3 regions of the Kitasatospora sp. NPDC059673 genome follow, and region 2 is predicted to be linked to each of the others. Evidence: riboswitches for the same ligand, from Rfam matches in the RefSeq annotation. Region 2 holds a riboswitch; each other region holds the start of a gene.
What was found. A riboswitch is a leader RNA that binds a small molecule or an ion and turns the genes downstream of it on or off. The one in region 2 is predicted to bind cobalamin.
Positions count from the first base shown of each region.

Region 1 (10,361 bases), on a different contig from region 2:
GGCGGCTAGTGTCCGCGAGCAGACGCGACGGAACTCGGGCGGGAGGCTGGCCGATGGGCAGGCTGCGGCGGACGGCGGCACACGCCGGACTGGTCTTACTGGTGGTGGCGGGGACCGGCGGGGGCTGGTCTGCGGGGGCCGCTCAGAGGATGGAGAAACGTTTGGCCGACGGGGGTACGCCGGTCCGGCCACCCGGTAACCGGCCCCCGCCGGTGGCGGACCTGGCACCCGCACCCCGCACCTGCCTGCGGCAGGACGTCAGCGCGATCGATCCCGGGGCACCGGCCGAGGACCGGGACTGCCGGACCTCACCGGGGCCGGTCCTCGCGCACGGACTGCTGATCGAACCCGCCCGGCCCGCGCCGCTCCCGCCGCAAGGATCACAGGACGCCGCCGCCCCCCAGAAATCCCCTGCGGCCACCGAGGCCCAGAACGGCGGCGCCCCGGAGCCCATTCGCGACAGCGGCGAAGGCGACGGCCCCCGCACCGACGTCGTCGGCTACGCCTTCGACCGCTGCTCCGCACCGCCCGACAGCGCGATGCAGACCTGGGCCGAGTCCTCCCCCTACCGGGCCGTCGGCGTGTACATCGGCGGGCCCGAGCAGGCCTGCGCCTCGCCCGACCGCGACTGGGTGGACGCCCGGGCCGCCGAGGGCTGGGGGTTCCTGCCGATCTACGTCGGCCACCAGGCCGCCCGCGGCAAACTGCTGGTGGACGCCGACCAGGGAACCGCCCGGCAGCAGGGCTCCGACGCCGCCGACGACGCCGTGCAGAAGGCCGAAGGGCTGGGCTTCCAGAGCGGCGCGGTGCTCTACAACGACATGGAGAACTACGAGTCCTCCGTCTACCGCGACCGCGTCCTCGCCTACCTGGCCGGCTGGACCGACCAGGTGCACGCCCACGGCTACCGCTCCGGCGTCTACACCGGCGCCGCCAGCGGAGTACAGGACCTCACCGGACGCCTGGACGACGACTCCTACCCGCAGCCCGACGTCCTGTGGTCCGCCTCCTGGAACTCCCACCACGACGTCACCGACGACGGCATGGGCCTGCCCGACGGCGCCGGCTACTTCACCGGCGGCCGGCGCGCCCACCAGTACCTGGGCGACACCACCGAGGAGTACGGCGGCGTCAGCATGACCATCGACGCCAGCTACCTCGACGTCACCTCGCCCGCCGGCGGCGACGGCCGGCTGCGCCCCGGCGAGCGGCTCGCCACCGGACGCAGCGTCAGCACCCGAACGGTGACGCTGACCATGCAGGACGACGGCGACCTCACCGTCCGGGTGCGCGGCGACGGCCGGCTGCTGTGGTCGGCCGGCACCGGCGGCCACCCGGGCGCGTACGCGGTGCAGCAGGACGACGGCAACCTGGTGCTCTACGCCCCCGACGGCGGACCCGGGGTCGGCGGCGCGCTGTGGGCCACCGGCACCTGGAACAGCCCGGGCGCGTTCGCGATGCTGCAGGACGACGGCAACTTCGTGGTGTACCGGCGCGGCGGCGGCCCGCAGATCGGCGGCGCGCTGTGGGGAACCGCCACCTGGGGTCTTTCCGTCCACTGAGCAGGGACGAGTGAGCACGCGCCGACCGGACGGGCCGCAGGGCCAAAAGGGCCTGGAGGCGGTCAGTGGTATCCACTACAGTCCCTGACGTCACATCAGGTCGGATGCGACTCAATCAAGGGGCGGGAACAAATGAAGCGTCGTACAGCAGCACGGGCTGCGGCCGTCGTGCTGGCCGTGTCGGGACTGGCCACGGCCGTTCCGAACGCGTGGGGTGCCGACACGTCGGGGGCGGCGACGGGCACCGCCGGGCAGGCCACCAAGCGGATCGACTACCAGGGCTTCCACGCCCAGGTGCCCGCAGACTGGCCGGTCGTCGACCTCGCCGCCGCGCCGGGCACCTGCGTCCGGCTCGACGTCAGCGCCGTCTACCTGGGCACCCCGAGCGGGGACCAGAACTGCCCGGCGCACCTCGCGCCCGGCCGCGCCGACGGACTGCTGATCCAGCCGGCGGAGAGCGGGCGCGTCCAGGGCACCGTGGTGCCCGGGCAGCCCGTCGCGCAGAGCGTCCTGAAGGACGCCGCGGCCGGCCACCAGATCCAGGCCAAGCTCGGCAACTCCGGGCTTCAGGTGACGGCCAGTTACGCCACCTCGGCCGACCGGGTCCGGCAGATCCTGGAGACCGCGAGCGTCGACGCCGGCGCCCGCCCGTCCGCCGCGCCGTCCACCGCGAAGCCCGCCCTGGCCGGCTCCGCCCCGCGCACCGACGTCGCCGGGTTCGCCTTCGACCGCTGCGCCGCGCCGTCGGACGCCACCATGTCGGCCTGGGCCGCGAACTCCCCGTACCGGGCCGTCGGCGTGTACATCGGCGGGCCCTCGCAGGCCTGCGCCTCGCCGGCGAAGAGCTGGGTGGACTCCCGGAACGCCGAGGGCTGGGGCTTCATGCCGATCTACGTCGGCGCCCAGGCCGCCCGCGGCAACGTGCTGATCTCCGCCGATGTGGCCACCGCCCGTCAGCAGGGCTCCGACGCCGCCAACGACGCGATCGCCAAGGCCAACGGCCTCGGCTTCCAGGCCGGCGCGGTGCTCTACAACGACATGGAGAACTACGACTCCTCCGTCTACCGCGACCGGGTGGTCTCCTACCTGGCCGGCTGGACCGCGCAGCTGCACACCAAGGGCTACCGCTCCGGCGTCTACGCCAGCGCCTCCAGCGGCGTCAAGGACCTCGCCGCCCGCTACACCGACAGCTCCTACCCGGAGCCCGACGTGCTGTGGGCCGCCGCCTGGAACTCCCACCACGACGTGACCGACGCCGGCATGGGCCTGACCACCCCCGGCCAGTGGACCGGCGGCCGCCGCGCCCACCAGTACTCCGGCGACGTCACCGAGAGCTACGGCGGTGTCAGCCTGGGCATCGACGCCAACTACCTGGACGTCACCTCGAATGCCTCGGGCAACACCCTGCAGCCCGGCCAGCGGCTCGCCTCGGGTCAGAGCCTCACCAGCGACTCGATGACGCTGACCATGCAGCCCGACGGCAACCTGGTCGCCTACCTGAAGGCCGGCACCGGCAGCCGCCCGGTGTGGAGCACCAAGACCTACGGCAACTCCGGTGCGTACGCGGTCATGCAGGACGACGGCAACCTGGTGATCTACCGCGCCGACGGCGGCCCGGGCAACGGCGGCGCGCTGTGGGCCACCACCACCGCGAGCGGCGGCGCGTACGCGATGCTGCAGGACGACGGCAACTTCGTGGTCTACCGCAAGGGCGGCGGCCAGGGCAACGGCGCGCTGTGGGCCAGCGGCTCCCAGGCCCTCTCGCCGCTCGTCTTCTCCGGGCGGCAGCTGTCCAACAACCAGTGGACCCAGTCGGCGACCGTCCGGATGGTCATGCAGGACGACGGCAACCTGGTGCTCTACCGCCGCAGCGACAACAGCGTGCTGTGGACCAGCTACACGTACAACAACCCGGGCGCGTACCTCTTCATGCAGCCCGACGGCAACCTGGTGATCTACAAGGCCGGCACCACCACCGGCGCCCTGTGGCAGAGCAGCACCTACAGCAACCCGGGCGCGTACGGGCTGCTGCAGGACGACGGCAACTTCGTGGTCTACCGCCAGGGCGGCGGCCCGACCACCGGTGGCCCGCTCTGGTCCACCAGCACCTACGGCCAGGGCTGACCCGGAGGCCGGCCCCGGAACACGGCCGAGGGCCGCACCCCCGCTCAGCGGCGGGGGTGCGGCCCTCGGGTCGTTTCGGCGTCGGCCTAGAAGTCGTCGTCGAAGGAGACCGAGCCCTCCACGGCGACCTGGTACGCGGAGACCCGGCGCTCGAAGAAGTTGGTCAGCTCCTGGACGTTCTGCAGCTCCATGAACCCGAACGGGTTGGTGGAGCCGTAGCGGATCGGCAGGCCGAGACGGGCCAGGCGCTGGTCGGCGACGGCCTCCAGGTACTGGCGCATCGAGGCGGTGTTCATGCCGGGCAGGCCGTCACCGCACAGGTCCTGGGCGAACTGGAGCTCGGCCTCGACGGCCTCCTCCAGCATCTCGGTGACCTGCTGGGCCATCTTGTCGTCGAAGAGGTCGGGCTCCTCCTCGCGGACGGTGTCGACCACCGAGAACGCGAAGTCCATGTGCATCGACTCGTCGCGGAACACCCAGTTGGTGCCGGTCGCCAGGCCGTGCAGCAGGCCGCGGCTGCGGAACCAGTACACGTAGGCGAACGCGCCGTAGAAGAACAGGCCCTCGACGCACGCCGCGAAGCAGATCAGGTTCAGCAGGAAGGCCCGCCGGTCCTCCTTGCTCTGCAGCGAGTCGATGTGATCGACCGCGTTCATGTACTTGAAGCAGAACTGGGCCTTCTGCGCGATGGAGGGGATGTTCTCCACCGCGGCGAACGCCGCCGCCCGGTCGTCCGGGTCGGGCAGGTAGGTGTCCAGCAGCGTCAGATAGAACTGGACGTGCACGGCCTCCTCGAACAGCTGCCGCGACAGGTAGAGCCGCGCCTCCGGCGAGTTGATGTGCTTGTAGAGGCTCAGCACCACGTTGTTCGAGACGATCGAGTCACCGGTGGCGAAGAACGCGACCAGCCGGCCGATCATGTGCCGCTCGCCGTCGCTGAGCTTGGCCAGATCGGCGACGTCGGAGTGCAGGTCCACCTCCTCGACGGTCCAGGTGTTCTTGATCGCGTCCCGGTACCGGTCGTAGAACGACGGGTAGCGCATCGGACGCAGCGTCAGCTCGAAGCCCGGGTCGAGCAGCATCTTCTTCTGGTCTTCGGAGCTCATTACTGGCACGCCTCGCAGGACTCGGGGTTCTCCAGGGAGCAGGCGATGGCGTCCTGCTCGGCCTGGCTGAGGGTCGGGGTCTGCACCGGCACGGGCGCGGCGGTGCGGGCGGCACCCGACGCGGCCTGGGCGATCCGGGTCGCGGGGCGGGAGCGCAGGTAGTAGGTGGTCTTCAGACCGACCTTCCAGGCGTAGGCGTACATCGAGGACAGCTTGCCGATGGTCGGCGCCGCCATGAACAGGTTCAGCGACTGGCTCTGGTCGATGTACGGCTGCCGGGCGGCGGCCAGGTCGATCAGGGCGCGCTGCGGCAGCTCCCACGCGGTGCGGTACAGCGAACGGACGTTCTCCGGCAGCCACTTGAAGTCCTGCACGGAGCCGTTGGCCTCGCGCAGCGCGTCCCGGGTCTGCTGGTCCCAGACGCCGAGCTCCTTCAGCTCGCGCACCAGGTACGGGTTGACCTGGAGGAACTCGCCGGACAGCGTCTCGCGCTTGAACAGGTTGGACACCTGCGGCTCGATGCACTCGTAGACGCCGGCGATGGACGCGATGGTCGCGGTCGGGGCGATCGCCAGCAGCAGCGAGTTGCGCAGGCCGGTCTCGGCGATCCGGACGCGCAGCGCCTCCCAGCGCCCGGCCCACTGCGGGGTGGCGCTGCCGAAGTGGTCGATGTGCAGCTCGCCGCGGGCCGCGCGGGTCTCGCCGTACGCCTCGTGGCGGCCGAACTGCTCGGCGAGGTCCGCGGAGCGCTCGTACGCGGTGAGCATGATGCGCTCGGCGATCAGCGTGGAGAGGGCCTTGGCCTCGGCGGAGTCGAAGTCCAGCCGGAGCTTGAAGAAGACGTCCTGCAGGCCCATCACGCCCAGGCCCACCGGGCGCCAGCGGGAGTTGGACGCCCCGGCCTCGGTGGTCGGGTAGAAGTTGATGTCGATCACGCGGTCGAGGAAGGTGACCGCGGTGCGCACGGTGGCGTCCAGGCGGTCCCAGTCCATGGCGTTGATCAGGTCGTCGGCCGAGGCGCCCGGGGCGACGTGCGCGCCCAGGTTGACCGAGCCCAGGTTGCAGACCGCGGTCTCGGAGTCGTCGGTGACCTCCAGGATCTCGGTGCACAGGTTCGAGGAGTGCACCGTGCGGCCCGGCAGCGCGGTCTGGTTGGCGGCCCGGTTGGAGGCGTCCTTGAAGGTCATCCAGCCGTTGCCGGTCTGCGCCAGGGTGCGCATCATCCGGGCGTACAGGGTCTGCGCGGGGATGGTGCGCACGGCCTTGCCGGCCAGCTCGGCCTTGCGGTAGGCCTCGTCGAAGTCGGCGCCCCACAGGTCGACCAGCTCGGGGACGTCCGCCGGGGAGAACAGCGACCAGTCCTCGTTGGCGTTCACGCGGCGCATGAACTCGTCCGGGATCCAGTGCGCCAGGTTCAGGTTGTGGGTGCGCCGGGCCTCCTCGCCGGTGTTGTCGCGGAGCTCCAGGAACTCCTCGATGTCGGCGTGCCAGGTCTCCAGGTACACGCAGGCCGCGCCCTTGCGCCGTCCGCCCTGGTTGACCGCCGCCACGGAGGAGTCCAGGGTGCGCAGGAACGGGACGATGCCGTTCGACTTGCCGTTGGTGCCGCGGATCAGCGAGCCGCGGGAGCGGATCCGCGAGTAGGACAGGCCGATGCCGCCGGCGTGCTTGGACAGCCGGGCGATCTGCGCGTAGCGGTTGTAGATCGAGTCCAGGTTGTCCAGCGGCGAGTCCAGCAGGTAGCAGGAGGACATCTGCGGGTGCCGGGTGCCGGAGTTGAACAGCGTCGGGGAGCTGGTCAGGTACTCCAGGCGGCTCATCAGCTTGTACAGCTCGGCCACCTCCAGCACCGACTGCTCGGAGGTGCCGACCGCCAGGCCCGCCGCGACGCGCAGCAGGAAGTGCTGCGGGGTCTCCACCACCTTGCGGGTGATCGGGTGGCGCAGCAGGTAGCGGGACTGCACGGTGCGCAGGCCGAAGTACTCGAAGCGGTCGTCGCCGGCGGCGTCGATCAGCGAGTCGAACAGCTCGGTGTGGGCGGCGACGAACTCGGCGGTCGCGTCGCCGATCAGGCCCTCGGCGTGGCCGACGGCGATCGAGGCGGAGAACGAGGTGACGCCCTGGGAGGCGGCCTCGTCGGCGATCTCCATCGCGAGCAGGCGGGCGGCCAGCTTCGAGTACTGCGGGTCCTCGGCGATCATCGACGCGGCGGCCTCCACGGCCAGCCCGCGCAGCTCGGCGAAGTCCGAGCCCGCGTGGCGGCCGCGCAGCGCGGCGGCGGCGACGTGGCCGGGGTCCACCTGGGGGAGGTCGGTGCTGCGGTCGGTGAGCAGCCGAAGCAGCGCCGCACCGGGGTCGGTGAAGGCGTCGGCGGAACCCTGGGACGGCAGGGTGACTGAGGCGGCGACGGTCAAGGCGCACTCTCTCCTGTGGCGGCGGCGGACGTGGCTCAAGGTGTCCGGTGGCGCGCGTGCGGCAGGGGAGGACGGCACGCCGAAAACGCTCGATCGGCGCGCGAAAGACCCACCCCCGGCCCGCCCGCGAGGCCGGACGGCAAAGCTGTGCTGCATGGCGTCTGCGGGGATGCCGTGTCGCACACCGTCAGCAGGTCCTCGGACTGCGCGGGCGTCGCTACAGCCCGCTCACCGTTGCGGGGCAGTCCCGGATTCGCACCGGGTTCCCCTGCTTCGACAGCGAGGTCGAGCATACATGTTGTGGCGGCTGGAGCTGGCGGCACCAGATGTAGTAGCGCGTGTCGCGTCAGAGGTGCCGCGCGTAGACAACGGAAACCACGCCGGAGCCACCAGGGAACCGCCGCAGAACCGTCGCAGAACCGCCTCAGAACCGCATCGTGCAGACCATCAGGTCCACGCCCGGGGCCGCCTCCCAGTCCCGCTCGGGGGCGCGGAGGAAGCCCAGAGCATCGTAGATCCGGTGCGCCGCGGTCATCTGCGGCCGGGTGGAGGACGCCATCCCGGCCAGCTCGGGTTCCCGGCTGCGGTCGATCGCCGCGCGGTGTCCCGGAGGAGCTCGGCGTGGCCGGATCCGGGGCGGGTGCGGCCGTCGCCGGCGAAGGCTTCGACGCCGACCTCCCCGGCTCCGGCGAGATCGTGGTCCGGGGCGCGGCGGACGGTCGGGGAGTGCACCCGGACAGTGTGCCGGACGGCTCGCGGCGCGGTTCGGCCAGGTCCCGGTCAGGGGTGGGGCAGTGCTGGCAGGAACGCGCCGTTGCCGCGAAATCCTGCCACTGCCATGCTGGGCCGATGCTGAAGAACGTCGCGGTGATCGTGCTGGAGGACATCCACCCCTTCGAACTGGGCGTGGCCTGCGAGGTGTTCGGCATGGACCGCAGCGCCGCCGGCCTGCCCGGGTACGAGTTCGGCCTGGTCGGCGACCGGCCCGGCCCGATGCGCACCCACGCCGGCTTCGCGGTGCAGGTGCCCCACGGCCCGGAGCGGCTCGCCGAGGCGGACCTGGTGATCGCCGCCGCCACCGGCATCCGCGAGCACTACCCCGAGGCGCTGTGCGAGGCGCTGCGGGCCGCCCACGCGCGCGGCGCGCACCTGCTGTCGATCTGCTCCGGCAGCTTCCTGTTCGGCGCCGCCGGCCTGCTGGACGGCCGCCGCAGCACCACGCACTGGCAGTACGCCCACCTGATGGCCGAGCGCTTCCCACTGACCACCGTCGAACCCGACGTGCTGTACGTGGACGACGACCCGGTGATCACCTCGGCCGGCACCGCCGCCGGCATCGACGCCTGCCTGCACCTGGTGCGCAAGGTGCAGGGCGCCGAGGTGGCCCGGGAGATCGCCCGCCGGATGGTGGTCGCCCCGCACCGCGACGGCGGGCAGGCGCAGTTCATCAACCGCCCGCTGCCCGAGAGCGACGGCGACTCGCTGGCCGGGACGCTGGAGTGGATGCGCCGCCGCCTCGACCGGGAGGTCAGCGTGGACGACCTCGCCCGGCACGCCCACATGTCCCCGCGCACCTTCGCCCGGCGCTTCCAGCAGGAGACCGGCACCACCCCGCACCGGTGGCTGACCGGCCAGCGGGTGCTGCTCGCGCAGCGCCTGCTGGAGTCCACCGACGAGAGCGTGGACGCCGTCGCCGCCCGCTGCGGCTTCGGCAACGCCGCCACCCTGCGGCACCACTTCGGCCGCCGCCTCGGCACCACCCCGCAGGCCTACCGGCGGGCCTTCGGCGGCCCGGGCGGACCCGGGGGGCCGGGGCGGGCCGCCGAGCGGCAGCCCGCCTGACGGCCGTTCAGGACAGGTGCGAGGTCTGGTTCCAGCCGGACGGCCGCAGCCGGCCCTCGCGGGCCCGCCACACGCTGGTCGAGCAGTTGCTCACCGGCGGCAGCGCCAGCAGCTCCTCCTCGCCCAGCCGGTCCAGCACATGACGCAGCATCAGCACCGTGCAGTCGTGGGCGACCAGCAGCACCGGCCGGCCGGCCTCCTCCTCGTTCAGGTCGCGCAGCAGACCGCGCACCCGCAGCGCCACGTCCAGCCAGGACTCGCCGCCGGGCGGCCGGTAGTACAGCTCGCCCATCCGCCGCCGGCGTTCCGCCTCGGCGGGGTGGTCGCGTTCGATGGCGGCCTTGGTGAGCATCTCCAGCACGCCCAACTCGCGGTCGCGCAGCCGCTCGTCGTAGCGGACCGGCAGGCCCACCGGGACGGCGCCCAGCCCGGACGCCTGGGCCAGGGCGATTCTCGCGGTCTCCACGGTGCGCACGTACGGGGAGCACCACACCGAGCGGGGCCGGTCGGCGGGCGGCAGGGCGGCCCACCAGCGGCCCAGGTCGTGGGCCTGGGCCTGGCCGCGCAGGGAGAGCGGGATGTCGGCGTCCCGGCAGGTGATCGGGACGGTCAGGGCGCCGGTGGAGTCCGCGTGCCGGAACTCCACGTTGGCGGTGGATTCGCCGTGCCGGGTGGCGATCAGGACCGACGGCAGCCGCCGTCCGCCGTCGGTCTGGGCGCGGTGTCCGTTGCGTACCGTGGTGAGGTCGGTCATTGGCGGTGGCTCCCCGTTGTCGGTGCTGCTTCGGTGGTGCTCGTCTCTCCCGGTCTCTCCCGAAAACGCCTGTCATAACAGATGATCGCGCCGTCACCCCAGTGTCCACTGAGGCAACGGCGCGACCCAAGGGCGCACAGGGGGGCCGGTTGCGCCCCCGCACGCGTCAGTGCGCCAGCGTGGGCTGCGGGGCCCGCTCCACGGCCTCGTCGCCGGCCTCCGCGGAGTAGTCGGCCTTCGAGGTCTCGTCGAGGCCCTCCGGGGCCTTCAGGGCCCGCAGCACCAGCGTCAGCACCACCGCGACGAGCAGGTTCAGCACGAACCCGGTCAGGCCGATGTAGCCGATCTCGCCGATCACCGGGATCTTCGCGGCCGACCCGCCGAAGTGCGCGGTGGCCGGGGAGGACACCCCGTACGCCTTCCAGGTGCCGTAGATCATGCCGGTCGCCCAGCCGGCCAGCAGCGCCCAGCGGTGGAACCACCGGGTGAACAGGCCGGCCACCAGCGCCACCGCGGTCTGCAGGATCCACACGCCGCCCAGCAGCTGCATGTTGATCGC
Region 1 is NZ_JBHWEN010000008.1:236,786-247,146, reverse strand. It holds gene ACFV18_RS12925 (glycoside hydrolase domain-containing protein) at 213-1,562, shown strand; gene ACFV18_RS12920 (glycoside hydrolase domain-containing protein) at 1,695-3,686, shown strand; gene ACFV18_RS12915 (ribonucleotide-diphosphate reductase subunit beta) at 3,773-4,792, opposite strand; gene ACFV18_RS12910 (ribonucleoside-diphosphate reductase subunit alpha) at 4,792-7,206, opposite strand; cobalamin riboswitch at 7,378-7,516, opposite strand; gene ACFV18_RS12905 (hypothetical protein) at 7,631-7,765, opposite strand; gene ACFV18_RS12900 (GlxA family transcriptional regulator) at 8,056-9,048, shown strand; gene ACFV18_RS12895 (histidine phosphatase family protein) at 9,056-9,802, opposite strand; gene mctP (monocarboxylate uptake permease MctP) at 9,969-10,361, opposite strand, start outside.
Region 1: another riboswitch for cobalamin. It lies ahead of ACFV18_RS12910 (ribonucleoside-diphosphate reductase subunit alpha); the one in region 2 lies ahead of ACFV18_RS17635 (acyl-CoA thioesterase).

Region 2 (10,361 bases):
CGGCCGGGGCGGTGGCGGCGGCCGGTGTGGGGGAAGTGGCGGCAGCCGGGGCGGTGGCGGGGGCCGCTGCCGAAGGCAGGGTGCGGGTGCCCGGGAAGAAGCCGGCGTCGCGCAGCTCGCGCAGCGAACCCTGGACGGCGTCCGTGATGAGGGCGAGGTCCTCGTCCGTGTGCGCGGTGGACAGGAAGAAGTTCCGCCACTCCCAGACGAACACCCCGCGCAGCAGCAGGTGGTGGTAGAGCAGTTCCATGTCGGCGCGGTGTTCGAAGCGGAACATCGAGCCGAAGTGGGCGAGCCGCAGCGGGAATTCCTCGGCCTCGAAGAAGCCGTTGAGGTCGGCCGCGAACCGGTCCGTCCGCCCGTTGAGGCGCTGCTGGAGTGTCGGCCCCTGCGCCTTGAGGTGGGTGAGGACGGCGCGGGCCGCCACCATCGACACCGGGTGCTGGATGTAGGTGCCGCCGAAGAAGGTCGTCTCGCCCGGCGGGTAGCTGGCGTCGCCGTAGTTCCAGTGGCCGCCGTCGATGCCGTCCATGATGTCGGACCGCCCGGCGATGGCGCCGATCGGGAAGCCGCCGCCGAGCAGCTTGCCGTAGGTGGCCAGGTCCGGAGTCACTCCGTACAGCTCCTGGGCGCCGCGCAGCGCCGGACGGAAGCCGGTCAGCATTTCGTCGAACATGAGCACGATCCCGTGGCGCTGCGTGAGTTCGCGCAACTCCCGGACGAACTCCACCGGTTGCAGGGACGGGTGGCGGCTCTGTACCGGTTCGATGATGCAGGCGGCGATGGACTGCGCCTGCTCCTCGATGACGCGCAGCGATGCCGGGTCGCCGTAGTCGAGGACGAGCAGGTCGGCGACGGCGCTGTCCGGGATGCCGATCGACACGGGTGCGGTCGCGCGCTCCTCGCCCGTCCCCGCCGCGCGGCCGAGGACGTTGTCCGCGTGTCCGTGGTACGAACCGTGGAACGTCACGATCTTCCGGCGTCCGGTGGCGGCGCGGGCGAGCCGGATCGCGGCCGAGTTGGCCTCCGTCCCGGAGTTGGCGAACCCCACCCGTTCCATGCCGGTGATCTCGGCGAGCAGTTCGGCCGCCTCGCCCGTCTCGGCGTTGCGCGGCCCCAACTGCACACCGCGCGAGAGGTGTTCGCGCACGGCCTCGCGGACGAACGGCGGCTCGTGGCCGAACATCAGCACACCGAAGCCCATGGTGATGTCGGTGTACCTGTTGCCGTCGATGTCGGTGATCGACACACCGGACGCACCGCGCGCCGCGATCGGGTACAGCATCTCCTTGGTGCTGGAGCGGAAGCCGACCACGGCCCGGCTGTCGGCCAGCACCCGGCGGTGGCGCTGCGCCAACTCCTTCGACGTCGGCGTCTTCGCGGTGTACCGGCGGACGAGATCGTCCAGGTGTCGCTTGCGGCTCTCCGGCCCGGTGCCGGCGACCATGCCGGAGGCGCGGTCCACGGCCACCCGCGGGCCGTGCATCCTCGGTGCGGCGCCGGAGGGTGCGGCGTCGGAGGGTGCGGCGCCCGAGGGTACGACGCCGGAGGGTGCGGGCGCCGCCGCCTCGGACGCCTGGGCTGCCCCGGCCAGTTGCTCGGCGATCCGCCGCGAGAGTTCCGCCATCGCGGCGAGGTCGCTGTCGGCGGCGGCGGTGACGGCCGCGATGCCCTCCTGGCGCTGCGGGGCGCTCACCGGCCACCGGCCGCGGTCGAGGTGCCGCCGGGCAGGGAGGCGAGCTGGCGGGTCAGCAGTTCGGAGAGCTGCGTCATCATCTGGAGCTGGATCTGCGTGAGTTGCTGGATCTGACGGGCCAGGTCCTCGATCTCCTGACGCGTCGCGTACACCGGGGCCGCCGGCTGAGCCACAGGGGCGACCGGCGCGGCGGGCGCGACCGGGGCCGGCGCGACCGGCGCGGGGGCCGGGGCAGTGGCAACCGGCGTGGGGGCGACCGGCGCAGGGGCCTGGATCGGGGCGGGAGCCGGGGCGCCCGGGATCCGGCCCACGATCAGCTCGGCCAGCAGTCGCGGCGTGCCGGCCTCCTCGAACAGCTCGCGCATGGCGACCTTGACCTGGTGCTCCTGCTCGATGAGCCGCAGCATGTGGATCAGTTGCAGCGAGTCGGCGCCCAGGTCGAAGAACGAGGTGTCCTCGGTCACCGTCCCCGGTTCCGCGCCCAGGTGATCGACCGTCACTTCGACGATGTGACGGCACACGTCGTCGGCGGTGAGCGTGCCCGTGTTGCTCAGTTCCACTGCGTCCTCGTCTTCCGTTGGTTCACCGAATGCGCTGATCGCCGGTTCGGGGCCGGTCCAGTAGTGCCGACGCTGGAAGCGGTAGGCGGGCAGCGGGGTGCGGCCGCCGCCGGTGCCTTCCAGCAGGTGGTGCCAGTCCACGGGCACGCCCGCGCAGTGCAGGGCGGCGGCCGCGGACCACAGGGGTTCGATGCCCGCGCCGCGGCGCGTCGCCGAGGCCACGGTGGCGGCGGGCAGGCCGCGCCTTGCCAGGCCGCCGAGGGTGTGGTGCGGGCCGAGGTCCAGCAGCACGGGCTCGCCGGACGCCTGTTCCCCGAGCGTCGCGAGCACGGCGTCGAACCGCACCGTTTCCCGGGTGTGCCGCAGGAAGTAGTCCGGGTCCGGCACCCATCCCACGGGGCGGAGGATGCCGTCCAGCCCGCTCACGAACGGGACGGTCAGTGGGTGGAAGGCGGTGCCCTCCAGCACCGTGCGGAACGCGCCGAGCGCGGGTTGGGTCAGCGCCGTGTGGAAGGCGCGGTCGACCGGGAGCCGCTCTCCGGGGATGCCGCGTTCGGCGAGCAGCGCGAGCAGTTTCTCGGCCGCTTCCACCGGTCCGCCCAGCACGTGCGACCGCTCGCCGTTGACGACGGCGACCTCCAGTCCGGGGATCTCGGCGGCCAGTTGCCCGGCGGTGCGCCGGTCGGCGGCGACGGCGACCATCGCGCCGGGAGGGCAGGCCTGCATGAGCCGGCCGCGCTCGGCGGTGAGCCGCAGTCCGTCCGCCACGGTGAGCGCCCCGGCGGCGGCCAGCGCCGCGTACTCCCCGGCGCTGTGTCCGGCGACGATCGCGGGCCGCACTCCGGCCTGCTCCCACATGCGGGTGAGGGCGGCTTGGAGGGCGAACAGCGCGGGCTGTGCGGTGCCGGTCGGCCAGGTCTCGTGCTCGGCGGCTTCGGCGTCGGCGCGGAATGCGTCCAGCAGTGGTGTGCCGTACTCGCGGCGGTACTGCGCCTCGCACGCGTCGAGGACGTCCGCCACTGCCCGGAACCTGCGGTCGAAGGGGGCGGCCATGCCGCGGGAGGGGCTGCCCTGTCCGGCGAACAGGAAGCCGACGGGGGTCGCGCCCTCGCGCGGGGCGAGGCCGGACCAGACCGGGCCGCGTCCGCCGGCGGTGGGGGCGGTGCCGGTCAGCCAGTGGTCGAGCGCGTCGGCGAGCGCTGCCGGGCTGTCGCCGCGCACGGCGATCCGGTGCCGTCCGTGGGTGCGGCCGAGGGCGGCGGTGGTGACCAGGTCGGGCAGGGACGTGTCCGGGTGCCGGCGCAGGTGGCTGCGGAAGGCGCGGGCGTTGGCGGTGAGCGCCTGCGGGTCGCGTCCGGAGAGCAGCAGGACGCCGGGGGTGGGGTGGGCGTCGCGGTCCGGCGCGGGGGTCGCGGGCGGCGGCTCCTCCAGCAGGATGTGGACGTTGGTGCCGCCCACGCCCAGCGAGGTGACCCCGGCCCGGCGCGGGCGACCGTCCCGCGGCCACGGCCGGGCCTCGCGGGGGACGTAGAAGGGGCTGGTGACCAGGTCGATCGCCGGATTGGGGTGCTCGAAGTTGGCCAGCGGTGGGATCACCCCGTGCCGCACGGCGAGCATCGCCTTGATAAGGCCCACCAGGCCCGAAGCCACGTCCAGATGACCGATGTTGGCCTTGGTCGAACCGATCGCGCAGTAGCCGGTGCGGTCGGTGTCGGCGCGGAACGCCGCGGTGGCGCCGTCGAACTCGATCGGGTCGCCCTTGAGCGTGCCGGTGCCATGGGTCTCCAGCAGGCCGATCTCGTCCGCGCCGACCCCGGCCGTCTCCAACGCCCTTCGGATCGCCACCTGTTGGCCGACCGCGCTGGGCGCGGTGTAGGTGTGTTTGGCGGCGCCGTCGTTGCTGACGCCCCACCCGCTGATGACGCCGTGGACGGTGTCCCGGTCGGCGACGGCACGGTCGAGCCGCTTGAGGACGATCGCCGCCACACCGTTGCCACCGACCGTGCCGTCCGCCGACCCGTCGAACGCCCGCAGGCGGCCCGTCCTCGACAGGATCGAGCCCTTGACGTACTGGTAGCCCAGCACCTGCGGCGTGTGAATGGCCGTGGCCCCGACCAGCGCGAGGTCGGTCTCACCGCCCAGCAGCGCCTGCGCGGCGGTCTGCACCGCGACGAGCGAACTGGAGCACCCCGTCTGGATGTTGAAGGACGGTCCGGTCAGGCCCAGCCGGAAGGAGGCGCGGGTGGCGGTGAAATCGGGGTAGTTGCCGATCATCATCTGCAGGCGCGAGAGCCAGTCCTCCGCGGGCGCCGCCCGGAGCACGTTGTTGAGCAGGTAGGTCTGCAGCGAATACAGCTCGTACCCGGTACTGGCGTAGACGCCGATGCGCTCACCCGGCCGCTCCTGCGGGTAACCGGCGTTCTCCAGTGCGTGGTAGGCGACTTCGAGGAAGAGGCGGTGCTGCGGATCGGTGTAGGTGGCCTCTCGGCCGCTCATGCCGAAGAACGGTGCGTCGAAATGCGAGACGTCGTCCAGGACGGCGCTCGCGCCCACGAAATCCGGTGCCCGGTACTTCTCGGGCGGGATTCCGGCGGCGGCGAGCTCCTCGTCCGTGAAGTGCCGGATGCGGTCCTCGCCGTCGCGGATCAGCCGCCAGAAGGCGTCCTCGGTCGTGGCACCGGGCAGGCGGAGCGCGAGGCCGATGACGGCGACCCGGCGGTCGGCGGGAGCGGTCATGCCCGTCCTCCCTCGGAGGCGGGAACCCGGCCGTCGGCCGCGCCGTCCGCCGGGGTTGCCCGTCCCGCTGCTGGGGTGGCCCGGCGTGCCACCGCGCCCCGCACCAGCAGCAGCAGGAACCCGACGCAGAGCAGGATCGCGAGCCCGTGGAGGCCGCCCACCACCTGCAGCGGCGAGAAGTGTTCCAGTAACGCGCCGCTGAGGATCATGCCGAGGCCGAAGCCCAGGTTCTCCACCGACGCCGACAGGCCGAACAGCCGCGCCCGCTGCGCGTCCGGGGTGGTCTGGAGCCGCGAGACGTAGGCGACCTCGGTCAGGCCGTCCGCCATGCCGGCCACCAGGGCCACGACGACCGCGAGGACGGTCGGCAGCCCGCTGAAGACGAGAATGAACGCGGCCGACATCACGCAGGCGCCCAGCGCGAAGATCCGCTCACCGGGGCTGTGGCCCGTCCGGGAGCTCCAGCGGGACAGGATCTGCTGCATGGCGATGTTGCCGATCGCCCAGGTCGCCCAGAACTGGCCGATGAACGCGGCCGGATGGGCGTGGTCGAGCGCATCGGAGTAGACCGGCAGGGCCACGTTGTGGGACGAGGAGCCCAGGCCGTCCACCGCCCGGACGAGGACCATCACGGCCACGACGGGCATCGACCGCAGCAGCATCAGCGTGGCCCACCGTCCGCCGCCGTCCTGCTCCGCCTTCGCCACCTCCGCCGCGGCCTCGCTCTTCCGCGCGGCCTCGGTGCGGATCGGCAGCGACAGCAGCACGCTCGCCGAGACGACGAACGACAGCGCGTCGAGGGCGAAGGCCCAGCGGTAGCCGAGCTGGGCGACGATGATGCCCGCGGAGCCGAACCCGGCCACCATCGCCAGCGAACGGCCGGTCGCCAGCAGGCTGTTGGCCCTGGTCCGCAGCTCCGCCCCGACGATCTCCGGCACCGCGCTGCGCAGCGACACCCCGGAGACCGTCGAGCAGGCGCCGGCGACGACGGCGAGCGCGAACAGCAGCGCGACGCGGGCGCCCGACGGCGCCAGCAGCAGCAGGACCAACGCGGTGGCCTGGGTGAGGTCCGCGCCCACCATGAGGCGTTTGCGCGGGATCCGGGAGGCGAGGGCGCCCGCGACGACCCCGGACGCCACGCTGGTCAGCAGCCGCACCGCCATGTACAGACCGGCCGTCAGAGCGCTGCCCGTCAGGTGGTAGACGAAGACGTTGAGCGCGACCATGTTCAGATAACTGCCGTACGCGGAAACCGCGTTGCCCGCGACGAGTAAGCGGAAACGCTTCAACTCGACCCTCCCCCAAGTCTGTGACATGGACGCGCCCGGCCATGGTGGCCGCAGTCTAGGAAGGTGAAGATCCTCATGGCAAGACCTTCACAAAGCAGTTCGGATCTCGAAGCAGATGTGACCGAACGACGAAGCCCCGGACCGGGTGGGGCCGGTCCGGGGCTCCGACGTCGCGTCAGGAGACGTTGAGGGTGATGTCGTCGAGGACGAAGGAGGTCTGCTTGGTGTAGTCCTCGGCACCGGTGAACTTCAGGGTGACGCTCTGACCGGCGTAGGCGGCGAGGTTGAAGGTGCGCTGCTGGTAGCCGGCGGCGGCGTTGACGTTGGAGTAGGTGGCCAGGGTGGTGCCGTTGGCCGTGACGGTGAGGGTGTCGAAGACGGTGGTGGTGGAGGAGGCGCTGTCGATGTGCAGCCAGAAGCTGAGGTTGTAGTTCGCGCAGCCGGTCGGCAGGGTGACGGTCTGGGCGAGGGTGTCGGTGTTGGTGGCGCCGTAGCCGTCCAGCCAGGCGTCGTAAGTGCCGCTGTGGGCGGGCTCACTGGTGCTGCTGTTGATGGTGCTGGAGCCGCCGCTGTTGGTCTCGGTCCAGCCGGAGGTGCTGCCGCTCTCGAAGCCGGGGTTGGTGATCAGCTGGGCGGGGGTGCAGGTGGTGCCGCCGCTCGCGGTGACCGTCCAGGTGAAGGTGGCGCTGGCGGACGGGCCGGTGGAGTCGGTGGCGGTGACGGTGACCGTGCTGGTGCCGGCGGTGGTGGGGGTGCCGCTGATCAGGCCGGTGGCGGGGTTGACGGTCAGTCCGGCGGGCAAGCCGGTGGCCGCGTAGCCGAGGGTGCCGCCGGCGGTGTCGGTGGCGGACAGCTGGAGGCTGGTCGCGGTGCCGACGGTGGCGGTGCGGGCGCCCGGGTTGGCGAGGGAGACCGAGCCGGTGTTGCCGCCGGAGCCGCTGCCCTGGGCGAGCCAGGCGGTGGCGTTGAGGGCGAGCGCGGCGTCGGTGCCGGCCGGGTCGTTCCAGCCGTTGTAGAGGGTGTTGCCCGACTGGCCGGTGCCGTCGTCGATCGGCGAGGAGTCGCCCCAGATCGCCACCCGGCCCTTGCCGAAGGTCGAAGTGGCGAACGCCGCGCCGGTGTTGCCGCTGTAACCGGTGCGGTAGACCAGGCCCTTGACGTTCGGGTTGTCGGCGGGCTTGAGGGTGAAGGTGGTGCCGTTGCGGATGATCGAGCCGGTGACGGTGCCGAACGGCCCGTTGATCACCGGGTCGGCGGTGGCGGAGATCGCCCGCGGGTTGTCGGTGGTGATGTTCAGCAGATCGACGGAGAAGCCGAACGGGTCGTTGTTGTTGACGCCGTTGCTGGTCAGCAGGTCGTTGATGATGGCCGGGGAGTCCCAGCCGTCGTTGTTGCGGTCGCTCTGGGTGTGGTCGGAGATCAGGAACAGGCCGCCACCGTTCTGGACGAACGTCATCACGGCGGTCTTCTCGGCCGCGCTGAGGCGGATGTTGGGCTCGGGGATCACGAACTCGTCGAAGTTGGCGAGGTCGAGCGCGCCGCCGGTGCCGTAGGTGATGGTGTTGCCGGCGGGCAGCGTCTTCAGGCTGTAGTTGCCGGTCTTCTGCAGGGCCACGCCCCAGGCCGAGATGGCGCCGGTCCAGCTGGTCTCGCTGCTCGGGTTGGCGTTCTGCGCCAGCGGGTCGGGCTGGCTGGTGGAGATGATCCAGTCCGCGTTGCCCGCGGTCTCCGCCTTGGTGTTGTCGAACAGCACCCGCTTCGGGGTGGTGGTGGCGGCGGCCGCGGCGGCGTTCTTGGGGGTGGCCGCGGTGGCGTGCTGCGGGACGGCGCTCGCGCCGGCGGCGACCACCAGTGCGGTGGCGGCGAGGGCCAGCGGGCGGGCGGCCTTCCACGTTCTGATCATCTGTCAATCTCCTCGAACCACAGGAACCATGGGGGTGCGGGTGCGCCTGCGCTACGCGCGTAGGCGGGCACACGCTGCCATGGTGGGGTAATCGGAGCTTGAACGGAACATGTCGATCACACGCCGTCCGCAATGATGCGGTTTGTCCCCACGTGATGGTGATCACTCAAAGCCGCGAGCCCGGAACGCCAGGTGGGACGGCGTTCCGGGCTCGGGGCTCAGGGCTCAGGGCTCGGGGCTCGGGCTCGGGCTCGGGCTCGGGTGGTGACGAGGTGTCAGGCAGCTGCGGGTTCGAGCAGGGCCGGGACGGGGCGCGGGTGGCTGTCGGCGTCGATGGCGACGAACGTGAGCCTTCCGGTGGCGACCCGGGTGACCGGGCCGGTGGCGTTCCAGCGCTCGGCGGTGACGGTGACGTGGACGGTCATCGAGGTACGCCCGGCCCGCTCCAGCTCGGCGTGCGCGGTGAGCAGGTCGCCGGCCCGGACGGGGGCGAGGAAGGTCATGCCGTCCACGGCGGCGGTGACGGCCGGGCCTTCGGCATGCCGGGCGGCAGCGGCGGCCGCGGCGTCGTCGATGAGCTTCATCACCACGCCGCCGTGGATGGTGCCGTAGAGATTGGTGTCGTGCTCACTCATGATGTGCGCGAGCGTCACCTGGGACGCCTGCGCGGGCTTGGCGGCGGACACCACGGGTGCGACGGTCTGATCTGCCACGTCAACTCTCCTTCGCGAGTCGCGGCTTGGGCGATCCGCGGCACCGGTGGGCGCTGCGGGCGGCGGCAGGTCTTCGGACTCGCGGACATCTCCCGTGGAGGGCCTGCCTACTGGCCGTCGCTTCCCGGACCGGTCGGGCCCAGTGCGTGTGACGGCGGTCGTTCCCGCTCACCGCTGCGAGGCAGTCCTGGACTCGCACCAGGTTCCCTCTTACGACGCCCCTGCCCTGGCTCGGACGGGTGCGAACCGCTGCCCGACCAGCCTATATCCCCGCCGGAGGTGCTCAGTCCGCCCGGCGGTCAAGGGGGCCGCCAGCCTGCCGGACGACGCCACGGGGCGTCCACGCGGGGCGGGGCGGCGTGAGTCGCAGCGCACAGGTCTCGGCGACGACGGGAGCAGGACGTGGTGGCAGGCCCGGAGCGCTCCCGTCCGACGGTCGGGCCCACGGCAGTCGGTGCTCCCGGCGGCCGCGCGAGTGGCGGGCCGGCCGGGGGGCGGTCAGGGTGTCGGGCGGTGCCAGGGGGCGTCGGGGCGGGTGGGGGTGGGGTTGGCGGTCAGGCGCAGGGCGTAGGTGTCGGTGGTGACGGGGCCGAGGTAGTGGTGGCCGGTGAGGTGGCACCAGGCGGGGAGGTCGAGGGGGGCGGCGGGGTCGGTGGCGTGGATGTGGACGAGGGTGCCGGCGGGGGCGTCGGCGATGGCGGCGCGCAGCCGCAGGAGCAGGGTGACGCAGAGCAATCCGCGTCCGTCGATGGTGAGTTGGGGGGTCTGGTGGTCCGTCATCGTCGGGCCCGGGTGGCTGCGGTGGCGAGGGCGGGGAGGATCAGCAGGGCGACCAGGCCGCCGCCGAAGGCGAGGACGGGGTAGCCGGCCAGGTCGACGACGGCGCCGGAGGCGAGGCCGCCGGTGGCGCCGGAGATGGCGATGGCGACGTCGACGCTGCCCTGGGTCTTGGCGCGGGTGGCGAGCGGGACGGCGTCGGTGAGGATCGCGGTGCCGGAGACCAGGCCGAAGTTCCAGCCGAGGCCGAGCAGGACGAGTGCGAGGGCGAGCAGCGGGAGGGAGTCTGCGGGGGCGAGGGCGGCGAGCACGCCGGCCGCGAGCAGGGTGAGTCCGGCGGCGGCGCCGACGGTGAGCGGGCCGTGCCGGTCGACCAGGCGTCCGGTGAGCGGGGAGGGCAGGTACATCGCGGCGACGTGCAGGGCGATGACGAACCCGGCTGCGGCGGTGCCCTGTCCGGCGTCGTGCATGTGGACGGGTGTCATGGTCATCACGCCGACCATGACGAGCTGGGTGACCACCATCACCTGCGCTCCGAGCAGGACGCGGTTGCGGGTGCGGGCCGTTGACGTGCCGTCGGCGGTGTCCGCCGGGGTCTCGGCGGCCGGGGCCGCCGCGGCGGCGGCGCGGGCGAGCAGCAGCGGGTCGGGGCGCAGCCGGGTGGCGAGGACGAGCGCGGCGGCGGCG
Region 2 is NZ_JBHWEN010000013.1:166,647-177,007, reverse strand. It holds gene ACFV18_RS17655 (MupA/Atu3671 family FMN-dependent luciferase-like monooxygenase) at 1-1,627, opposite strand, end outside; gene ACFV18_RS17650 (type I polyketide synthase) at 1,693-4,992, opposite strand; gene ACFV18_RS17645 (MFS transporter) at 4,989-6,308, opposite strand; gene ACFV18_RS17640 (putative Ig domain-containing protein) at 6,457-8,184, opposite strand; gene ACFV18_RS17635 (acyl-CoA thioesterase) at 8,460-8,897, opposite strand; cobalamin riboswitch at 8,965-9,110, opposite strand; gene ACFV18_RS17630 (sulfurtransferase TusA family protein) at 9,396-9,677, opposite strand; gene ACFV18_RS17625 (MFS transporter) at 9,674-10,361, opposite strand, start outside.

Region 3 (10,361 bases), on a different contig from region 2:
ACGGTGGGCATCGACGTCGCCTACTGCGGGATCTGCGGCACCGACCTGCACGAATACCTCGACGGACCGATCTTCGTCCCGCCCGCCGGCCACCCGCACCCGGTCTCGGGCGAGAGTGCCCCCGTGACGCTCGGACATGAGATGTCCGGCGTCGTGTACACGGTGGGCGAGGGCGTCGACGACCTGAAGCCGGGCGACCGCGTCGTCGTCGAGCCCTACATCCTGCGCCCCGACGTCGACACCGGCGAGGGCAACCCGGTCTACCACCTGTCGCCCGACATGAACTTCATCGGCCTGGCCGGGCGCGGTGGCGGACTCGCCGAGAAGATCGTCGTCGAGCGCCGGTGGGTGCACCCGGTCGGCGACCTCCCACTGGACCAGGCGGCCCTGATCGAGCCGCTGTCGGTCGGGTACCACGCGTTCCAGCGCTCGGGCGCGAAGGCCGGCGACTTCGCCCTGGTCGGCGGCGCCGGACCGATCGGGCTGCTCACCTGCGCGGTGCTCAAGGCGATGGGCGTCGAGGTCGCGGTCTCCGAACTCAGCTCGCTGCGCCGGCAGAAGGCGCTGGACTCCAGGGCCGCCGACCACGTCATCGACCCGGCCGCCACCGATGTCGTCGAGGAGGTCCGCCGCCTCACCGCGGGCCGGGGCGCGGACGTCGCGTTCGAGGCGACGTCCGTGAACGCCGTCCTCGACACGCTGTTCGACGCGATCAAGCCGGGTGGGGTGATCACCGTCATCTCGATCTGGGGCAAGCCGGCGTCGCTCGACATGCAGAAGCTCGTCCTCAAGGAGGTCGATCTGCGCGGCACCATCGCCTACGTCAACTCCCACCCGCAGACCATCAAGCTGGTGCAGGAGGGACGGATCGACCTGGCGCCGTTCATCACCAAGACGATCGGGCTGGACCACCTCGTCACCGAAGGCTTCGAGACCCTCATCCACCACAACGAGACGGCCGTCAAGATCCTGGTCGACCCCCGCCGCTGACCTGCCCCGAGCCGGCCCCCGGTCAGCGCGGGGTCTTGGCGAGCTGGCGGGACTGGGCGACCAGGCGGCCGTCCTCGTCCCAGATCTCGCAGTCCTCCTCGAAGTAGCCGCCGGCCAGGTTGCGGGTGGCGTGCGAGACCCGCAGCCAGCCGTCGGCGGGCAACGCCCGCAGGTGGACGGTCAGTTCGATGGTGGGGGCCCAGCCGGGGCGGCCCAGGTCGAAGGTGACCGGGGGCAGCGCGTCGGCGGTGAGCAGCAGCGAGAGCGGGTCGGCGGCGCGGCCGTCGGCGAGCCGGAACCAGCCCTGGATGCGGCCCTCCTTGGACGGCCGGCCGAGCGCCCAGCCGACGGTGGCCGGGTCCAGGCGCAGGTCGAGGCGCTCCAGCAGGGCGGCCTGGGCGATGAGTTCCCTGGGCGCGTGCTCGATCCCTATGCACTGCTCGGGGGCGGGCATCACGGGCGGCAGGGCGGTGGTGGCGACCTCGCCGTCGAGGGTGGCGAGGTCGGTGAAGGCGGCGGTGACCCGCAGCCGCTCCTCGCCGTCCTGGGAGAGGATCGCGCTGCCGGTGGCCAGGGTGCGGCCGCGGCGCATGATCTCGGTGCGGACGGTGGCCGGGCCGGGGCGGGACGGCGAGACGTAGGTGCCGCTGACGGTCAGCGGGTGCGGGTGGCCGGGCCCGGCCTCCAGGGCGAGGGCGTGCGCGGCGAAGGCGAGCAGCAGTCCGCCGTTGACGCCGCCGCCGATCTGCCAGCCGTCGCCGAGTTCGCCGTCGTAGCGGCCGGGCTCGTCGGGGTGCGGGGTGAGCGCGATGCCCCGGTCGAACTCGCTGGTGGTCTCCGGCATGGCTGAGGCCGCCCTTTCGTGCAGACGCCAAAACACATTACTTGCCGGTAGCTTACGCGCGAAGGCCGCCGGACCAACAGGTCCGACGGCCTTCGAACAGGCAGTACGGGGCTCAGCGACGAATGGTCGGCTTGAGCTCCAGGAAGCGGGCGAGCAGGCCGTTCACGAAGGCCGGCGACTCGTCCGTGGAGTACTCCTTGGCGATCTCGACGGCCTCGTCCAGGACGACCGCGTCGGGGGTGCCGTCCTCCCAGATCAGCTCGTAGGTGCCGAGCCGGAGCACGTTGCGGTCGGCGATCGGCATCCGGTCGAGCGTCCAGCCCACCGCGTAGGTGGAGATCAGGTCGTCGATGGTGCGCGCGTGCTGCGCGTAGCCCTCGACCAGCTGCATGGTGTACTCCGCGACCTGCGGAATGCCCTCGTCCGGACGGGGGTCGCGCGCCCGCGCGATCCAGTCGGCGAGCACCCGCTCGGGGGCCACGCCGCGGTGGTCCGCCTCGAACAGGATCTGGAAGGCCCGGGTGCGGGCCTTGCTGCGAGCAGCGGCCACGATTACTTGACCCGGCCGAGGTAGCTGCCGTCGCGGGTGTCGACCTTGACCTTCTCGCCGGTGGTGACGAACAGCGGCACCTGGATCTCGGCGCCGGTCTCCAGGGTGGCGGGCTTGGTGCCACCGGTGGAGCGGTCGCCCTGCAGGCCCGGCTCGGTCTCGGAGATGACCAGCTCGACCGCGGCGGGGAGCTCGATGTACAGCGGGACGCCCTCGTTCTGCGCGACCAGGGCCTCGAAGCCCTCCAGCAGGTACTTGGCGGCGTCGCCGACGGTGGCGGAGTCGACCGGAACCTGGTCGTAGGTGTCCATGTCCATGAAGATGAACGCGTCGCCGTCGCGGTAGGAGTACTGCATGGTCCGCTTGTCGACGTTGGCGGTCTCGACCTTGATGCCCGCGTTGAAGGTCTTCTCGACGACCTTGCCGGTGAGGACCTCCTTCAGCTTGGTGCGCACGAAGGCCGGGCCCTTGCCGGGCTTGACGTGCTGGAACTCGACGACGGACCAGAGCTTGCCGCCGTCCAGCTTGAGGACCATGCCGTTCTTGAGATCGTTCGTGGTAGCCACGGGCGCACTTACTCCTGATATGTCCGCTGTCAAAGAACACCAAGCAGAGCGCCGCCGCGGCCCGTCGGGCTACAGCGCGAGGAGCTCCTTGGTGGTGATGGTGAGCAGCTCGGGCCCGCCCTCCTCGGGAGGCCGCACCACGAGCGTGTCCTCGATCCGGACACCGCCGCGACCCGGGAGATGCACTCCTGGACCGACGGTGACCGGCACGCGATTGTCCAGTTTACCCATGTCGGCGGGCCCGAGGCGCGGAGCCTCCCTGATCTCCAGGCCGATGCCGTGCCCGAGCGGGTGGACGGCGTGCTCGCCGTGGCCCGCGGCCTGCAGGATCGACCGGGCCGCATCGTCCGGGACGTGCTGCTCGACGCCCGGCCCGAGCGCCTCCCGGCCGGCCCGCTGGGCCCGGAAGACCAGGCGGTGCAACTCGACCTGCCAGGACGCGGGGGCGGCCCCGATCACGAAGGTGCGGGCGGTCGAGATGCCGTAGCCGCGGTACTGCGCGCCCAGGGCGACGGTGAGGAAGTCGCCCTCCTCGACCCGGCGGTCGGTGGGCTGGTGGCGCTCCAGGCCGGAATGGCTGCCGGTGCCGACCGAGACCGGGAAGGCGGCCCGGTCGGCGCCGTGGTCGATCATCCGGCGCTCCAGTTCCATCGCCAGGTGGCGTTCGGTGCGGCCGACCAGGATCGATTCGAGCAGCTCGCCGAGCGCCTGGTCGGCGATCTCGGCGGCGATCCGCAGGTCGGCGAGCTCGTGCTCGTCCTTGACCACCCGCAGCCGCTCCACCGCCCGGTCCAGGTCGAGCAGCCGGGCGGGCTCGGCCTCGCGGGCGACCGCGCGGTGCCGGGCGACCGTCAGGTCGTGCTCCTCGACGGCGAGGTCCCGCACCCGCAGCCGGGCGGCGGCCTCGGCGGCGGCGACCGCGGCATCCGTCTCGGCGGGCGCCGACAGCCGCGCCACCTCCTCGTCCACCTCGCGCTCGACGGACTCCTCGGGCGGCACGTCCTGCGGCAGCGCCAGCACCGCGCGCTCGCGGGTGAGCAGCAGCGCGGCGCCGCACGGCGGACAGCCCGCGAGGTAGCGGACGTTGGCGGCGCGCGTGATCAGCGCGGCATCGGCTCCGGAGGCGCTGCAGTACTCGCGGAGGCGTTCGCGTCGGGCGGCGTGCGCGTCGGACATGTCTCCGAGCCTACGAACCGCTCCGGGGGGCCGCCCGTCGGGACGGGCCCGATCGTGGGCGGGAATGCGACGGGCCGGGGAAGCGTTGTGGCCACCTGAAAACGGCAATCGTTGCCGGGATTGGGAGGTTCGAGATGGCGCGCAGCGAGCTGCGACCGGTGATCACGCTCCGGTCCACGGCGGGGACGGGCTTCAGCTACGTGACTCGCAAGAACCGGCGGAACAACCCCGACCGGATCGCCCTGCGGAAGTTCGACCCGGTGGCGGGGCGGCACGTGGAGTTCCGCGAGACCCGCTGAGCACCGGCGTGCGAGGGCCCCGGGAGTCGGCGAACTCCCGGGGCCCTTCGCCGTGCTCAACCGCCGGGCGCCACCTGCCGGGTGTCGCTTGCCCGGCGCCGCTGGGCCGGTGGCACTTGCCCGGTGTCACTTGCCGGCCGGCGCCGGGACGGAGACCACCAGGGTGAGGCGGCAGTCGGTGGTGCCCTCGTTGCGATAGCTGTGGGCGGTGCCGGCCTCGTAGGAGGCGGTGGAGCCGGCCGGGATGAGGTGGGCGCGGCCGTCGAGGACCAGGGTGAGTTCGCCCTCGTCGATCCGGGCGATCTCGACGGTGCCGGCCGGGTGCGGGTCGGAGGCGTGGGTCTCGCCGGGCCGCAGGTGCCAGGTCCACAGCTCCAGCGGGCCGGGGGCCTCGATGCCGTTCAGCAGGATGCCGCTGCCGCCCTCCGGGCCGCTCCACAGCCGCACGGCCTCCTCGGCGGGGATGATCCGCACCACCGAGGTCTCGTCGTAGTCGAGCAGTCGGGCGATCGAGACGCCGAGGGCGTCGGCGAGCCGGACCACGGTGCCGACACTGGGGTTGGTGCGGGCCTGCTCGATCTGGACCACCATGCCGCGACTGACGCCGGAGCGGGCCGCGAGGGCGTCCAGGGTGTGGCCGCGCTCGGTGCGCAGCCGCTTGAGGTTGCGGGCGAGGGCCTGGGTGACGAGATCGGGTTCCGGCACGCTTGAGTCCAATATTTTAGTTGGGTCGGTTCAGTTGGTTGAACTATGCTGCGGCGGCAGGACAGATCCACCGACTGTACTGCGGAGTCCATCATGCTGCCCCCCGCTCCCCGCCCGACGCCCTCATGAGCGCCGCCTTCGCGCTGCTCGCCAGCCTGCTCTGGGGCGTCGCCGACTACGGCGGCGGCGCGATCACCCGCCGCCTGCCCGCGCTCGGCGTGGTGGTGCTCTCGCAGACCGCGGCGGCCCTGGTCCTCGTACTGGCCGTCACCGCCACCGGCGGCTGGACGGACGCCGGGCCCGCGCTCTGGTACGCCGTCGCGGCCGGGGTGATCGGGCCCATCGCGCTGCTCGCCTTCTACCGGGCGCTGGCGCTCGGGCCGATGGGCGTGGTGTCGCCGCTGGCCACCGTCGGCGTGCTGGTGCCGATCGGGGTGGGCCTGTTCCTCGGTGAACGGCCGGGCGCCGTCCAGGGGTTGGGGATCCTGGTGGCGATCTCCGGGGTCGCGCTGGCCGGCGGCCCGCAGCGCGGCGGACCGGCCGTGAGCCGCCGGGTCCTGGTCCTCACCCTCTCCGCCGCGTTCGCGTTCGGCGCGGTGCTCGCCCTGATCGGGCACGCCGGCGCCGACGGCGGCCTGCTGCTGACGCTGTGCGTGCAACGACTGACCAACGCGGTGGTCGGCATCGGCATGCTGGCCGCCGCCGCCGGCCGGGAGCCGCTCGAACTGCGCGGCGCGGCCCGTTCGTTGCCCTCGCTGACCGCCGTCGGCGTCGCCGACGTGGCCGCGAACGGCCTGTACACCGCCGCCACCCAGCTGGGCTCGGTCGCGGTGGCGGCGGTGCTGGCCTCCCTCTACCCGGTGGTGACGGCGCTGATGGCGCGCGGCCTGCTCAAGGAACGCCTGCTGCGGGTCCAGGTGGTCGGCGCCGGGCTGGCCGTCGCCGGAACGCTGATCCTGGCCGCCGGTTGACGTTCCGTCAGAACGTGCCCGCTCCGGAGAACGCCTTGGAACGGCGGGCGATCCGCCAGTAGCCGATCGCCGCCGCCCACACCACCACGAACAGGCCGACGATCACGAAACCCACGTTGTCCAGGCTCAGTCCGGCGATCCAGCCGGACACCGGATCGTCCAGCCCGAACTTGTCGTGCAGCACCGTGACCAGCTCGATGGTGCCGATCACGAAGGCCACTGCGATCGACAGCCCCGTGATGGTCAGGTTGTAGTACACCTTGCGGACGGGGTTGGAGAACGCCCACTGGTAGGCGAAGTTCATGAACGTGCCGTCCAGGGTGTCGAACAGGCTCATCCCGGCCGCGAACAGCAGCGGCATGCAGGCGATCGCGTACCAGGGCACGCCGGACGCCGCGCCCGAACCCGCCATCACCATCAGAGTGACCTCGGTGGCGGTGTCGAAGCCCAGGCCCAGCACCATGCCCACCGGGAACATCTGGCCGGGCCGGGTGATCGACCGGGTCGCCCGGTTCAGCACCCGGGCCAGGAAGCCCCGGGAGTTCAGGTGCTTCTCCAGCTCGGCCTCGTCGTACACGCCGGCCCGCATCGCCCGGAACACCCGCAGAATGCCCAGCAGGGCCACCAGGTTGAGCGCCGCGATCAGGTACAGGAACGCCCCCGAGGCGGTGGTGCCGATGGTGCCCAGCACCTGATGGGTCGTCGAGTCCTTGTCCATCAGCGTGCCCGCCAGCGCGGCCCCGCCGGCCACCAGCGCGGCCATCAGCACCACCATCGAGGAGTGCCCGAGGGCGAACCAGAAGCCCACCGAGACCGGCCGGCGGCCGTCCGCCATCAGCTTGCGGGTGGTGTTGTCGATCACCGCGATGTGGTCGGCGTCGAAGGCGTGCCGCATGCCCAGGGTGTAGGCGGTGATGCCCAGGCCCACCCCGAACACCTGGGTACCCACCTGGTACTTCTCCGGCACCACCAGGAACAGCAGCGTCCCGAACGCCGCCACGTGCAGGGCCAGGATCACCGCCATCAGGCCGGCCGTGCGCCAGGTGTCCTCGCGACGCCAGCGGAAAGCAGGAAAAGGGGAGCCCGGGACGTTTCCGGGCATGGTCGAATCGGACGCGGTCATCCGCGCATCACGCTCCAGCACCTCGTGGATCACTTCGTGAGATGCCGTGGCCGGTCTCCTGGCTGACGGGGTGTTCGGCGTCGGCGCCCGGCCTTCCCGGCCGCGAACGGCCAGTGGCACGAGGTGGGAGCCGACGACTCCCCGATCACAGTGGCGAGGGCCGCTCCGGACTCCTGTGACGGGCACAGTGCACCGGCTTCCCGAACACCACGGCCCGACCACCGTAGAACCGCCCCGGGCGCAGCGGCAAGACCGGACCCGTCCGCGGGTGTCGCAGATCACTCCCACCCGGCCGGTTGACGGCGCGTCACGCCATCCAGAAGAACACGCAGGTCATCCGCTTCTCGTCCAGCGTGGCGCCGTAGTACTCGGTGGCGGTGTGCATCAAGTTGGCGGTGTACAGCAGCAGCCGGTTGTAGCGGTGCGGGACGGCCAGGTCCTCGGTGAACGAGTCCGGCGGGACGAAACGGGTGCCGAGCGCGTCCACCAGGTTGTTGTGCGGGGCGACCACGGTGTTCCCGCCGAGCCGGCCCCCGGGCAGGCTCTGCCGGTAGAAACTCGTCCCGCACCGCTTCGGCACGTTCGGGTTGAGGTACAGCACGGCGGCGTAGCGGCACAGCGAACGCGAATCGGTGTGCGGGCGCGGCTCGCACTCCCCCGCCCCCACCACCTGCACGCAGTTGTGGTTGAACGTGCCGCCCTCGGCCTCGCTCAGCGCCCAGATCCGCGGCACCTGCACGGTCTCCCGCACCAGCTTCTCGACGTGTGCCAACTCGTCCGGCTCCAGGCCGGGCATCGCCCGCAGCCCCGGCCAGGACTCCGGCTTGTGCGGGTACCCCTCGTCCCAGTCGGTGCGGGCCAGGTGCCGGGCGCGCACCGCGTCCGGGTCCGGGAGGACGTCGTCCAGCACCCAGTAGTCGCGGCCCTTGGTGGGCTTGCGGTACGGCAGGACCGGAAGGGCCGGGGTCGGGCGCGGGCCCCGGAACGGTTGCACGGGCATGGACCCGACAATAGGTAGCGCGCTCCGGGGCCCTCGCCCAAGGGCCGGTCAACCTTGCGTCAAGGCTTTGTCATTACCCTCCGTGATGACGGCCCGTCAGGACTGCTGGCAGCGCGGGCACCAGAACAGGTTCCGGGCCGCCAACTCCTCGGTCCGCACCGGGGTTTCACAGACCAGGCAGGGCTGGTCCTGCCGTCGGTACACATACACCTCACCACCGTGGTCGTCCACCCGCGGCGGACGCCCCATCGCCTCCGGCGTGTGCTCCGGCCGGACGGTGTCGATCCGCCCCGCCGCGACCCCCTCACGCATCAGCGCCACCAGATCCGCCCAGATCGCGTCCCACTCGGCGCGACGCAGATCACGGCCCGCCCGGTGCGGACTGATACCCAGCCGGAACAGCACCTCCGCCCGGTACACATTGCCGACACCCGCCAGCACCTTCTGGTCCATCAGCAGCGCCGCGATCGTCGTCCCGCTCCGCGAGATCCGCTGCCACGCGGCATCCCCCACCTCGCCCGGCCGCAACGGATCCGGCCCGAGCCGCCGGTGCAACGCCGCCTTCTCCCCCGGCGTGATCACCTCGCACGCCGTCGGGCCCCGCAGATCCGCGAACCCGCTCTCGTTCTCCATCCGCAACCGCACCTGCCCGACCGGCTCCGGGGCCTCCCCCACCCCGAACTCGTACTTCCCGTACAACCCCAGATGCACATGCAGCCAGTCGTCCCCGAACCCCAGGAACAGATGCTTCCCGTGCGCCTCCGCCACGTCCAGCACCCGCCCGTCCAGCAGCCCGGCCCCCTCCCCGAACCGCCCCTGCGGCGAAGAAACCCGCACCGCCCGCCCCCCGAACAGCTCCCCGTTCAGCCCGGCCAACCGATGCACCACATGCCCCTCGGGCACCCGCGTCAACTCCTCGATCGATCCCGTCCAACCCCCCTATTCTCCCCGCCCCCACCGACACCCCTTCACCCCAGAGGCCCACCGCCCACCCGCGACGCAACCACCCCACCCAGCACAAGCGCGCGGCGGACGCCCGCACGAGGAGAACCTGCACAGCAGAGACCCATGCGGCAGAGACCCACACACCAAGGCCCCGGCCGCCGAACCTCCGCGCAGCGGAAACCCCGCACCACAGCCCCCCGCACAGCCGGTTTGCCCCGGGCGGCCTCGCGCTGTGCTCGTCTCGGGTCGTGTGGTCGGGTGGAGGGAGCTCCCCGCAGGGGGTCAGCGTTGGTGCAGCCGGCTCAGGATCGCCTGGTCGAGCGCCGCGGCCGTCTCGGGGACGGTGAGGTTGGAGTTGTCGATGATGGGGAGGCCGGAGGTGCGCCAGCCGGCCATGCGGCCGTGGATGCGGGCGACTTCGTCGTCGGAGAGGCGGCGGTTGCCGGAGCGTTGGGCGTTGCGGGCGAGGACGCGGTCGAGGCCGGGGAGCAGGACGACGGGGATCATGCCGGGGCCGATGTGGCGTTTCCAGCCGCCGAGGCCGATCGCGGGGCGGTCGGGGAAGACGGCGTCGTCGATGATGCAGGAGATGCCGTTGGCAAGGTAGTTGCGGCAGGCGAAGCCGCAGGTGCGGCGGGCGAGGCGGTACTGGGCCTCGGAGGCGGTGTTCCAGCCGGACTGCGGGTTGGCGAACCCGGCCTGGACCCATTCGCGGACGTCGTCGAGGCTGATGTGCGCGGTGGGGGTGGGGCGGCGCTCGGCCCAGTAGCGGGCGACGGTGGTCTTGCCGGCGCCGGCCGCGCCGATCAGCAGGACGGCGATCGGTCCGACGGGCAGCGGGGCGGCCGGTGCGGGCATCGGCGGTGGCGCGGCAGGGAGTTGGACGGTGCCGCCGCTGGGGAGCAGGAAGTGCCCGGTACCGCCGGGCGCGACGGCCTTGAGCGGGACGGTCGGCCGGTCGGGGCGGGTGACGATCGGTCCGAGGGTGGGGATGGCCTGGGTGGCGGGCAGTGCCGGTGCGGGGTACGGCTGTTGAGGGGCCGTCGGATACGGGGGCGTCCCCGGGCGGGGTGGCACCTGGCCCCCCGGATGGTGGCTCTGCGCGTACTGGCTCACCGTCACCTCCCTGCGCCGAATGTACACGTCGGCCCGGTGGCGGGCACAAGTCCGCCACCGGGCCGCGCAGCGCTCA
Region 3 is NZ_JBHWEN010000031.1:51,890-62,250, reverse strand. It holds gene ACFV18_RS28650 (2,3-butanediol dehydrogenase) at 1-990, shown strand, start outside; gene ACFV18_RS28645 (thioesterase family protein) at 1,013-1,834, opposite strand; gene nusB (transcription antitermination factor NusB) at 1,947-2,384, opposite strand; gene efp (elongation factor P) at 2,387-2,950, opposite strand; gene ACFV18_RS28630 (aminopeptidase P family protein) at 3,020-4,126, opposite strand; gene rpmG (50S ribosomal protein L33) at 4,261-4,425, shown strand; gene ACFV18_RS28620 (XRE family transcriptional regulator) at 4,552-5,130, opposite strand; gene ACFV18_RS28615 (EamA family transporter) at 5,256-6,101, shown strand; gene ACFV18_RS28610 (HoxN/HupN/NixA family nickel/cobalt transporter) at 6,109-7,203, opposite strand; cobalamin riboswitch at 7,255-7,451, opposite strand; gene ACFV18_RS28605 (DUF6445 family protein) at 7,532-8,224, opposite strand; gene ACFV18_RS28600 (Fpg/Nei family DNA glycosylase) at 8,321-9,127, opposite strand; gene ACFV18_RS28595 (AAA family ATPase) at 9,452-10,285, opposite strand; gene aroQ (type II 3-dehydroquinate dehydratase) at 10,359-10,361, opposite strand, start outside.
Region 3: another riboswitch for cobalamin. It lies ahead of ACFV18_RS28610 (HoxN/HupN/NixA family nickel/cobalt transporter); the one in region 2 lies ahead of ACFV18_RS17635 (acyl-CoA thioesterase).